2 regions of the Lelliottia sp. EB106-05-01-XG201 genome follow, and region 2 is predicted to be linked to the other one. Evidence: predicted binding sites of a transcription regulator. Region 2 holds the regulator's gene; the other holds the start of a gene.
The links. Region 2 encodes LexA, which represses DNA repair genes until DNA is damaged. Its sites were predicted from a motif close to TNCTGTATGTACATACAGNA; they were not measured.
Positions count from the first base shown of each region.

Region 1: rmuC (DNA recombination protein RmuC) is a predicted target of LexA. The motif match lies at 1,847-1,866, and genes of this name have one in related genera.

Region 1 covers NZ_JBYTDV010000001.1:4,557,758-4,563,294, reverse strand. The annotation lists gene AC3WS9_RS21340 (dienelactone hydrolase family protein) at 1-757, opposite strand, end outside; gene udp (uridine phosphorylase) at 1,009-1,770, shown strand; gene rmuC (DNA recombination protein RmuC) at 1,909-3,366, shown strand; gene ubiE (bifunctional demethylmenaquinone methyltransferase/2-methoxy-6-polyprenyl-1,4-benzoquinol methylase UbiE) at 3,433-4,188, shown strand; gene ubiJ (ubiquinone biosynthesis protein UbiJ) at 4,202-4,807, shown strand; gene ubiB (ubiquinone biosynthesis regulatory protein kinase UbiB) at 4,804-5,537, shown strand, end outside.
Region 2 covers NZ_JBYTDV010000001.1:305,747-311,283, forward strand. The annotation lists gene ubiA (4-hydroxybenzoate octaprenyltransferase) at 1-239, shown strand, start outside; gene plsB (glycerol-3-phosphate 1-O-acyltransferase PlsB) at 330-2,750, opposite strand; gene AC3WS9_RS01395 (diacylglycerol kinase) at 2,905-3,273, shown strand; gene lexA (transcriptional repressor LexA) at 3,383-3,991, shown strand; gene dinF (MATE family efflux transporter DinF) at 4,058-5,377, shown strand; gene AC3WS9_RS01410 (CsbD family protein) at 5,523-5,537, shown strand, end outside.

The sequences.
Region 1 (5,537 bases), 4.3 Mb from region 2:
AGCCGTCTTTGGCGGACTCTTCGTGATAGCTCGGGCGATAGTCGGCGTTAAAGGCGTGGCCCGCGTCGGGATAGACCACGATCTCGGCTTTCGCATTGGCGGCGCGGAGTGCCTGCCGCATGGTGTCCACGCTCTCCAGGGGGATCCCGGTATCCTGCCCGCCGTACAGCCCCAGCACCGGCGCGTTGAGATCGGTGGCGATATCCACCGGATGCTTCGGCGAATTCAGCGTTTTCTCACCGACCAGTTTGCCATACCAGGCCACGGCAGCTTTAAGCTGCGGATTGTGGGCGGCATACAGCCAGCTGATGCGCCCGCCCCAGCAAAAACCGGTGACCAGCAGACGATGCGGATCGCCGCCGTTGCGCGCGGCCCAGCTGGCGACGTGGTCCAGATCGGCCAGCACCTGCGCATCTGGCACTTTGCTGACCAGGTTGCTGAATAAGGTTGGGATATCGCTGTAGTCGTTGGGGTCGCCCTGGCGGAAATAGAGCTCTGATGCGACGGCCAGATAACCTTCCAGCGCCAGACGGCGGCAAATATCGCGAATATGTTCGTGAACGCCGAAAATCTCCTGCACCACAATCACGATCGGCAGCGGACCGTCCGCCTCTTTCGGGCGCGCGTGGTAGGCGGGCATGTTCTCACCCTGCGTGGGGATCGAGGTTTCGCCTGCGGAAATGGCTTCTTCTGAGGTGGAGACGATGGTCGCGGCGTGAGGGGCTGCAGCAGGTGCAAAATGGGTCTTTTGTGTCATGGTATTCTCCGTACCTGTTAGCGCAAAAGTAAATATAGACCTCAAGTTAACAACTCACAGTGCCCGAAACGGGCTATCTTTTGTGCAGCGCTGAACGATATAACTTGTTAATGTGATGTAAATCACTATTTTATGGAAATTAACTGCAACCATTTTCATTCATGGTGAGGTGTGTCACGAAATTAAGCCTGGTGCTTCTGTAAAGTACCGTTTTACTTCTTCTGACACACCGACCCACAGAGGAGTCACCTATGTCTAAGTCTGATGTTTTTCATCTCGGCCTCACTAAAAACGATCTACAAGGGGCTACGCTGGCTATCGTCCCTGGCGATCCTGAGCGTGTGGAAAAGATCGCCGCGCTGATGGATAAGCCGGTTAAGCTGGCAGCGCATCGTGAATTCACCACCTGGCGTGCAGAGCTGGATGGCAAAGCGGTTATCGTGTGCTCGACCGGTATCGGCGGCCCGTCTACCTCTATTGCTGTGGAAGAGCTGGCGCAACTGGGCATTCGTACTTTCCTGCGTATCGGTACGACCGGTGCGATTCAGCCGCACATCAACGTCGGTGACGTTCTGGTAACCACCGCCTCTGTGCGTCTGGACGGGGCAAGCCTGCACTTCGCTCCAATGGAATTCCCGGCGGTTGCGGACTTCGAATGTACGACAGCGCTGGTTGAAGCGGCTAAATCTATCGGTGCAACCACCCACATCGGCGTGACCGCCTCTTCTGACACCTTCTACCCAGGCCAGGAGCGTTACGACACCTTCTCTGGTCGCGTAGTCAGCCGTTTCAAAGGCTCCATGGAAGAGTGGCAGTCAATGGGCGTCATGAACTATGAGATGGAATCGGCAACGCTGCTGACCATGTGCGCAAGCCAGGGTCTGCGTGCGGGTATGGTGGCGGGCGTGATCGTCAACCGTACTCAGCAAGAGATCCCGAACGCTGAAACCATGAAGCAGACCGAAAGCCACGCGGTGAAAATCGTGGTTGAAGCGGCTCGCCGCCTGATCTAATCGCACTGCATTCTGTTTAAGGCCGACATGTTCGGCCTTTTCTTTTTGCGTAGCGCCTCGCAGGAAAAACCTTTTAAACTGGACGTTTATACAGCACAATTCTATTTTGTGCGGTAACGGTTTGATGCAGGAGGCGGTGTGGATATCTCAATCATCATTTATGCGGCGATAGCGCTGGCGGGGCTGGCCATTGGCTGGCTGATTTCAGGCTATCAACATGCGCAGCATAAAGCGGAACAGCTGATTGACCGCGAAGAGATGGTCGCGGAGCTGAGCGCGACAAAACAACAGCTGGCCCAGAGCGCCCACTGGCGCGACGAGTGCGAGCTGCTCAACAACGAACTGCGCAACCTGCGCGATATCAATACCTCCCTCGAAGCGGATCTCCGCGAAGTCACCACCCGTCTGGAATCTACCCAACTGCATGCGGAAGACAAAATCCGCCAGATGATCAACAGCGAACAGCGCCTCAGCGAGCAGTTCGAAAACCTCGCCAACCGCATATTCGAGCAGAGCAACCGCCGCGTCGACGAGCAAAACCGCCAGAGTCTGAACGGCCTGCTGACTCCCCTGCGCGAACAGCTCGACGGTTTTCGCAAACAGGTGCAGGACAGCTTTGGTATGGAAGCGCGGGAGCGCCACACGCTGGCCCACGAAATCCGTAATCTCCAGCAGCTGAATGCGCAAATGGCGCAGGAGGCGGTTAACCTGACGCGGGCGCTGAAGGGCGACAACAAAACTCAGGGCAACTGGGGAGAGGTGGTGCTGACCCGCGTGCTGGAAGCGTCCGGCCTGCGCGAGGGCTATGAATATCAAACCCAGGTCAGCATCGAAACCGATAGCCGTTCGCGCATGCAGCCCGATGTGATCGTGCGGCTGCCGCAGGGCAAAGACGTGGTAATCGACGCCAAAATGACGCTGGTGGCCTACGAACGTTACTTCAATGCCGAAGACGATTTCACCCGTGAATCCGCGCTGCAGGAGCACATCGCCTCGGTGCGAAACCACATCCGCATGCTGGGCCGCAAGGATTACCAGCAGTTGCCCGGTCTGCGTTCGCTCGACTATGTGCTGATGTTTATCCCCGTCGAACCGGCATTCCTGCTGGCCCTCGACAGGCAGCCGGAGCTGATTACCGAGGCGCTGAAAAACAACATTATGCTGGTCAGTCCGACCACGCTGCTGGTGGCGCTGCGCACCATTGCCAACCTGTGGCGTTACGAACATCAGAGCCGCAACGCGCAGCAGATCGCCGACCGCGCCAGCAAGCTGTACGACAAAATGCGCCTGTTTGTTGACGATATGTCCTCTGTAGGGCAAAGCCTGGATCGCGCGCAGGATAACTATCGACAGGCAATGAAAAAACTCGCTTCCGGGCGCGGCAATTTGCTTTCGCAGGCCGAGGCCTTCCGCACGTTGGGGGTGGAGGTGAAGCGCGAGATTAATCCGGAACTGGCGGAACAGGCCACGGCGCAGGATGAAGAATACCGTCTGCGCGAAGGCGTGGATGAACAAAATATGAGCCGTGATGACAATGATTTAGCCGCGCAAGCGGCGCCCGAAACGGCGTCAGAACGATTCTTTCATGGTGGTTGAATCGTAGGGCAATCGCGTCCAATCTGATACACTTCACGAACATTTGACTGATTAGCAGGCACTGAGATGGTTGAAGATTCACAAGAAACAACGCACTTTGGCTTCCAGACTGTCGCCAAAGAGCAGAAAGCTGACATGGTGGCCCACGTATTCCATTCCGTGGCGTCGAAGTACGATGTCATGAATGACCTGATGTCATTCGGCATTCATCGCTTGTGGAAGCGTTTCACTATCGACTGTAGCGGTGTTCGCCGTGGTCAAACCGTTCTGGATCTTGCGGGTGGTACCGGCGATCTGACGGCCAAATTCTCCCGTATGGTCGGCGAAACCGGCCGCGTGGTGCTGGCGGATATCAACGACTCCATGCTGAAAATGGGGCGTGAAAAACTGCGCAACATCGGCGTAGTGGGTAACGTGGAATACGTTCAGGCTAACGCCGAAGCCCTGCCGTTCCCGGATAACACCTTTGACTGCATCACCATCTCTTTCGGCCTGCGTAACGTGACCGAAAAAGAGAAAGCCCTGCGTTCCATGTACCGTGTGCTGAAACCGGGTGGACGTCTGCTGGTGCTGGAGTTCTCCAAACCGATTATCGAACCGCTGAGCAAAGCCTACGACGCTTACTCGTTCCATATTCTGCCGCGCATTGGCGAAATGGTGGCCAATGACGCAGAAAGCTATCGCTATCTGGCGGAATCTATCCGTATGCACCCGGATCAGGACACCCTGAAAGCTATGATGCAGGACGCCGAGTTTGAAAACGTGGAGTACTTCAACCTGACGGCGGGTGTTGTCGCGCTGCATCGCGGCTACAAGTTCTGAGTGGAGGCAAGCCATGCCTTTTAAACCGTTAGTCACCGCGGGCATCGAGAATGTCCTGAATAGTTTCCTGTACCGCTCGCCTGCGCTGAAAACGGCGCGCCAGCGGCTGAACGGCAAGGTGCTGCGTGTCGTCTTAAAAGAGTTCTCCACGCCGCTGGTGCTGGTGTTCAGCGAGCGCCAGCTCGACGTGGTGGGCGAATGGGAAGGCGAGGCGGATTGTTCCGTCATCACGCACATGAGCGTGCTGCCCAAACTGCGCGACCGCCAGCAGCTGACGGCGCTGATCCGCAGCGGTGAGCTGGAAGTCGAAGGCGATATTCAGGTGGTGCAAAACTTCGTCGCGCTGGCCGATCTGGCCGAGTTTGATCCGGCGGAGCTACTGGCTCCTTATACCGGTGACATCGTGGCCGAAGGCATTGGCAAGTTCCTGCGCGGCGGCTCGTCATTCTTGCGTAAGGGCGTGCAGCGCCAGCAACGCTACGTTGCCGAAGTGCTGACCGAAGAGTGGCGCATGGCGCCCGGCCCGCTGGAGATGGCGTGGTTTGCGGAAGAGTCTGCTGCCGTTGAACGTGCGGTTGACGCGTTCACCAAACGCCTGGAAAAACTGGAGGGCAAATGACGCCTGGTGAAATTCGGCGCCTCTACTTTATCGTTCGCACCTTTTTGAGTTACGGGCTCGACGAGCTTATCCCCAAAATGCGTATCACGCTGCCGCTGCGAATCGGGCGGCGCATGCTGTTCTGGATGCCAAACCGTCACAAAGGCCAGCCTCTTGGCGAGCGGTTACGACTGGCATTGCAGGAGCTTGGTCCGGTCTGGATTAAATTCGGGCAGATGCTCTCCACCCGCCGCGATCTCTTCCCGCCGCAGATTGCCGATCAGCTGGCGTTGTTACAGGACCGCGTGGCACCCTTCGACGGTGCGCGCGCCAAACAGCAGATCGAAGAGGCGATGGGCGGCATTCCGGTTGAAACCTGGTTTGATGATTTTGAAATCACGCCGCTGGCCTCAGCGTCCATTGCGCAGGTGCACACCGCGCGCCTGAAAGAGAACGGCAAAGAGATCGTCATCAAGGTGATCCGTCCGGACATTCTGCCGGTCATCAAAGCGGACATGAAACTGATTTACCGTCTGGCACGCTGGGTTCCGCGCCTGTTGCCGGATGGGCGCCGTCTGCGTCCGATGGAAGTGGTACGCGAATATGAAAAGACGCTGATCGATGAGCTGAACTTACTGCGTGAGTCGGCCAACGCCATCCAGCTGCGCCGCAACTTTGAAAACAGCCCGATGCTTTACGTGCCGGAAGTCTATTCCGACTACTGCAGTCAGAACATGATGGTGATGGAGCG
Region 2 (5,537 bases):
ATAAGCTGATCATCGGAATTTTGCAGGTCGCCGTGTTAGGGCTGATGGTACTGATTGGCTATCTGAACGCCCTGAACTGGGAGTTTTACTGGTCGGTGCTGGTGGCGGGAATGCTGTTTGTGTATCAGCAGAAGCTGATTGCCAACCGCGAGCGTGAAGCCTGTTTCAAAGCATTTTTGAATAATAACTACGTTGGCCTGGTGCTGTTTTTGGGGCTGGCGATGAGTTACTTTGCCTGAAAAAAAGCCCGGTGGCGCTACGCTTACCGGGCCTACATGTTGTGCTAAATCGTAGGCCGGGTAAGGCGAAGCCGCCACCCGGCTTTTTTATTACTCGTCCTGCGTCGCACTCTCAATCGTCAAACGCACATCAGACGTAATCAACTCCGCCAGCATCTGGTAAACCCGCATCGTCTCTTCAGGTTCCGCATCGCCGGTATCGCTGATATAGCCTTCATCACGCAACGTCAGCACCAGAGAGCTGAACACCGCTTTATCGAAGAACTCTGGCGCGTTAATGCCGTGCAGCACGGACAGACGCTGAGCCAGGGTGCGGCTCTCTTTTTCCAGGGTTCCACGGTTGATGGACGGGTTCGCGCTCAGCAGCCAGAAGGTGATGGCGTAGCGCTGCAACGTCTCGCGCGCACCGGCGGCCAGCAGCTGCAGGGTACGGGAGCGCGACGGATTGATATGCAGCTCATCGTCTTTCACCGCGATCAGACCCTGACGTAGCAGCTCGGCGGTCAGTTTATCCAGCTCGATCGCCAGCTCTTCGTTGCTCCAGCTCAGGAACAGCTCGGCTTTCAGCATCGGATAGAGCGTCTCAACGTGACGCAGCAGTTCCTGACGGGAAATACGGCGGTGCTGAGTGATGATCGCCGCCATCAGGGACGGCAGCATCAGCATATGAGCGATGTTGTTGCGATAGTAGGTCATCAGCACCGCCTGCTCGCGCGGCAGAATGATGATGTCACCGATCGTATCTTTCTCGACTTCGAACTTGTTCATCTGCAGCGCGTGGTCGATCAGCTGACCGGCGGTCGCAGATGGAACGGTAGAGTCGGCGGAATACGGGACATTACGCATAATGTCCAGGTAGCAATCGAGCTGCTCGGTCAGCTGTTCGCGCGTCAGTGAACGCTGACGAGACGCCAGCAGCGCCGTGACGCACAGGTTCATGGCGTTAGCTGCACCGGCGTTGTTAATACGCACCATCAGATCGGCGGCGATGTTATTCACCGTCGGCGTCAGCCAGGCTGGGCGAATCGCTTCGATTGGGTCGATAGACTCGCGCCACTCGGGAACGTGCTGATTCAGGTAGGTCATGAGCGGCAGCGGCTCGCCAAAGTTGACGTAGCCCTGACCGAGATTACGCAGCTTGCTCAGGCCTTTCAGCATCTGAGGCAGGCTCTCTTTCTCTTTGGTCGCGCCGCGCAGCTCTTTGGCGTATGTGCCCACTTCCATCACGTGCTCGTAACCGATGTAGATCGGCACCAGCGTAATAGGGCGCGTACCGCCGCGCAGCATCGCCTGAATGGTCATCGACAGGGTGCCGGTTTTCGGGTCAAGCAGACGGCCCGTACGAGAACGGCCACCTTCGACGAAATACTCAACGGAATAGCCGCGGCTGAACAGCTCGCCCAGATATTCGCGGAACACCGTGGAGTAGAGCTTGTTGCCCTTGAAGGTACGACGAATAAAGAACGCACCCAGACGGCGGAAAATCGGGCCGGCTGGCCAGAAGTTCAGGTTGATACCGGCGGCGATGTGCGGTGGCACCAGTCCCTGATGATAAAGGACGTAGGACAGCAGCAGATAGTCCATGTGGCTGCGGTGGCAAGGCACATAGACAATCTCGTGGCCGTCGTGGGCCAGCTGGCGCACGCGCTCGGCGTTGTGGACGTTAATCCCCTGATAGAGACGGTTCCAGGTGAAGCTCAGGATACGGTCGGAGAGGCGGATCATCTCGTAGGAGAAGTTGGCCGCAATCTCTTCCATCAGGGCAATCGCGTTCTGCTGGGCTTTCTCGTGAGAGATTTTCTTGCTGCGCGCTTCGTCTTCGACGGCGCGAGCAATGGCTTTCGAGGCCAGCAGTTTGTTGAACAGATCCTGACGCGCAGGCAGACGCGGGCCAACGGCCGCCAGACGCTGACGGGCGAAGTGCATACGCGCCACGCGAGCCAGTTTCTGGGCAATAATCTTGTCCGTGCCGTGTTCATCCGCCATGCGGCGCAGCGAAACGGAAGGGGAGAAACGCACAAAGCTGTCGCGCCCCAGCCATGAGACGGCAAAGAATTTCTGAATACCATTCAGCATGCGCAGCGGCGGGTTCTCTTCGCCTTTCTGACGTCCAGGACGACGACCAAACATCACCGACACCGGCACCATCTGGACATCCAGGCTGGGGTTGCTGCGGTGCAGATCGAGATAGTCATGGAATAGCTTAATCGACTCTTCTTTCGGCGTGTAATAGGTGAACACGCGCGGCCCGCCGTGAATAAACACGTAGCGCGGCAGCAGCGTTCCGTCGACCTCAAGGGGTTCGAGCGGATCGGGTAAGTCGTGCGCCAGACACTGGGCGCGCAGCGTCAGTAAGTCTGCCTTCGAGTTATAAGGCAAAACGTACATAATTGGGCGCGAGGTATCGAGCCCTAATTCCAGCGCGGGTTCCGCCGGGATAGACTTACTTTTTACCAGGACGCTTAATGGTAAATTAAGTAATTTGTAGTAAATTCGTGGCCAGCCGGACATAAACGATGTAAAGCCTCTGGTTAATAATGCAAATGCGGCGCAAGGATAACAGAAAGCGCGCAAAATTTCTGTTGTTACCGGTCATACTTCAGGCTGCATGGCAATGCGCTACAGCTATAGTTACTGACGCTAAATCTAAGAAAAGGTTCTTTTAATGGCCAATAATACCACTGGGTTAACCCGAATCATCAAAGCTGCCGGATATTCATGGAAAGGTTTCCGCGCCGCATGGATCAATGAAGCTGCGTTTCGCCAGGAGGGGGTTGCCGCCGTCGTCGCGGTGATCATCGCCTGTTTCCTCGATGTTGATCCTATTACCCGCGTGCTTCTCATTGGTTCAGTCCTTCTGGTGATGATAGTGGAAATTCTGAACAGTGCTATCGAAGCGGTGGTGGATCGCATCGGGTCTGATTTCCACGAACTCTCGGGCCGCGCAAAAGATATGGGCTCTGCCGCCGTGCTGCTGGCGATTATCATCGCTGCCATCACCTGGATCACGCTTCTTTGGTCACATTTTCGATAAGCCTTCAGGAATCGAATAAGTCTCTGGTTTTTTGTGCAGTTTTTGATTCCAAAATCACCTTTGACTGTATATACTCACAGCATAACTGTATATACACCCAGGGGGCGGAATGAAAGCGTTAACGGCCAGACAGCAAGAGGTGTTCGATCTTATTCGGGATCACATCAGCCAGACGGGAATGCCACCAACGCGTGCGGAAATCGCGCAGCGTCTGGGCTTCCGTTCTCCAAATGCCGCTGAAGAGCACCTCAAAGCGCTGGCGCGTAAAGGCGTCCTTGAGATTGTTTCGGGTGCGTCACGCGGCATTCGCCTGCTGGTGGAAGAAGAAGAGGGTCTGCCACTGGTGGGCCGTGTCGCAGCGGGTGAGCCTCTGCTGGCACAGCAACACATTGAAGGGCATTACCAGGTCGATCCGGCGATGTTCAAACCGAGTGCTGATTTCCTGCTGCGCGTCAGCGGGATGTCCATGAAAGACATCGGCATTCTGGACGGCGATTTGCTGGCGGTTCACAAAACCCAGGATGTGCGTAACGGCCAGGTTGTGGTTGCGCGCATCGACGACGAAGTGACCGTGAAGCGCCTGAAAAAACAGGGCAACACGGTACAGCTGCTGCCAGAAAACAGCGAGTTCTCCCCGATTGTGGTCGATCTCCGCGAACAGGCTTTCTCCATCGAAGGTCTGGCTGTGGGCGTGATCCGCAACGGCGAATGGCTGTAATGTCTCTCTGACAGGCTGCGGTCTTTCCGCAGCCTGACTGTCTCTTATCTTTCCCGGTACTTTCTCATGTCTCTGCTGACTCCCTCAGACAAGGCATTGTGGCGTCTTGCGCTGCCGATGATTTTCTCCAATATCACCGTTCCCCTGCTAGGGCTGGTCGATACGGCGGTGATTGGCCATCTGGATTCCCCTGTTTATCTCGGCGGCGTGGCCATCGGCGCGACGGCGACCAGTTTCCTCTTTATGCTGCTGCTCTTTTTACGCATGAGCACCACCGGGCTGACGGCCCAGGCATTTGGCGCCAAAGATCCGGTTCGTCTGGCTCGTGCGCTGGTCCAGCCGCTAATTCTTGCGCTCGGCGCAGGGCTGCTGATTGTGCTGCTGCGTACGCCGCTGATCGATTTGGCGCTGCACGTGGTCGGCGGCAGTGAAGCCGTGCTCGAACAGGCGCGACGTTTCCTTGAAATCCGCTGGCTCAGCGCCCCGGCGTCGCTGGCAAACCTCGTTTTGCTCGGCTGGCTGCTCGGCGTACAGTACGCCCGCGCGCCGGTGATCCTGCTGGTGGTGGGAAACCTGCTCAATATCGTGCTCGATCTGTGGCTGGTGATGGGCCTGCACATGAACGTGCAGGGGGCCGCGCTGGCGACCGTCGTCGCGGAATACGGCACCTTCTTCATCGGCCTGTGGATGGTGAAACGCGTGCTGGTGATGCGTGGCATCACACTCGCGATGCTGAAAACCGCCTGGCACGGCAATATCCGCAAACTGCTGGCGCTTAACCGCGACATCATGCTGCGTTCGCTGCTGCTGCAACTCTGCTTTGGCGCGCTAACGGTATTTGGTGCGCGGCTCGGGCCGGAGATCGTGGCGGTGAACGCGGTCCTCATGACCTTGCTGACCTTCACCGCCTACGCGCTGGACGGGTTTGCCTATGCGGTTGAAGCCCATTCAGGGCAGGCGTATGGTGCGCGCGAGACGGGGCAGTTGCAGGAGGTGTGGCGGGCGGCCTGTCGGCAGTCGGGACTGGTGGCACTATGCTTCGCGCTCGTCTACGCTTTGTTCGGAACGAATATTGTGGCGCTCTTAACCTCGCTGCCTGAGCTGCGCGAGCTAGCAAATCACTACATTCTCTGGCAGGTCGTTTTACCGGTGGTGGGGGTGTGGTGCTACTTGCTCGACGGCATGTTTATCGGTGCGACGCGCGGGGCTGAGATGCGAAACAGCATGGCGGTCGCGGCGGCCGGTTTTGCCCTGACACTTTTCACGCTGCCCTGGCTTGGCAATCACGGTTTGTGGCTGGCCCTGGCGGTGTTCCTCGCTCTGCGCGGCCTCTCTCTGGCGGTGATCTGGCGGCGTCACTGGCGCAATAATACCTGGTTTGCGTAGTGGCTTCGTTTGACGAAACGGTTAAAGATTCTGAATCTCTCAACGTCTGCCAAATCCTTATCTACAATTAATATCACGTCCAGCAGAAATGAACGTAACGGACGACACGAATTTTACGTGATAACCGAACGATGAGGATATGATTATGAATAAAGACGAA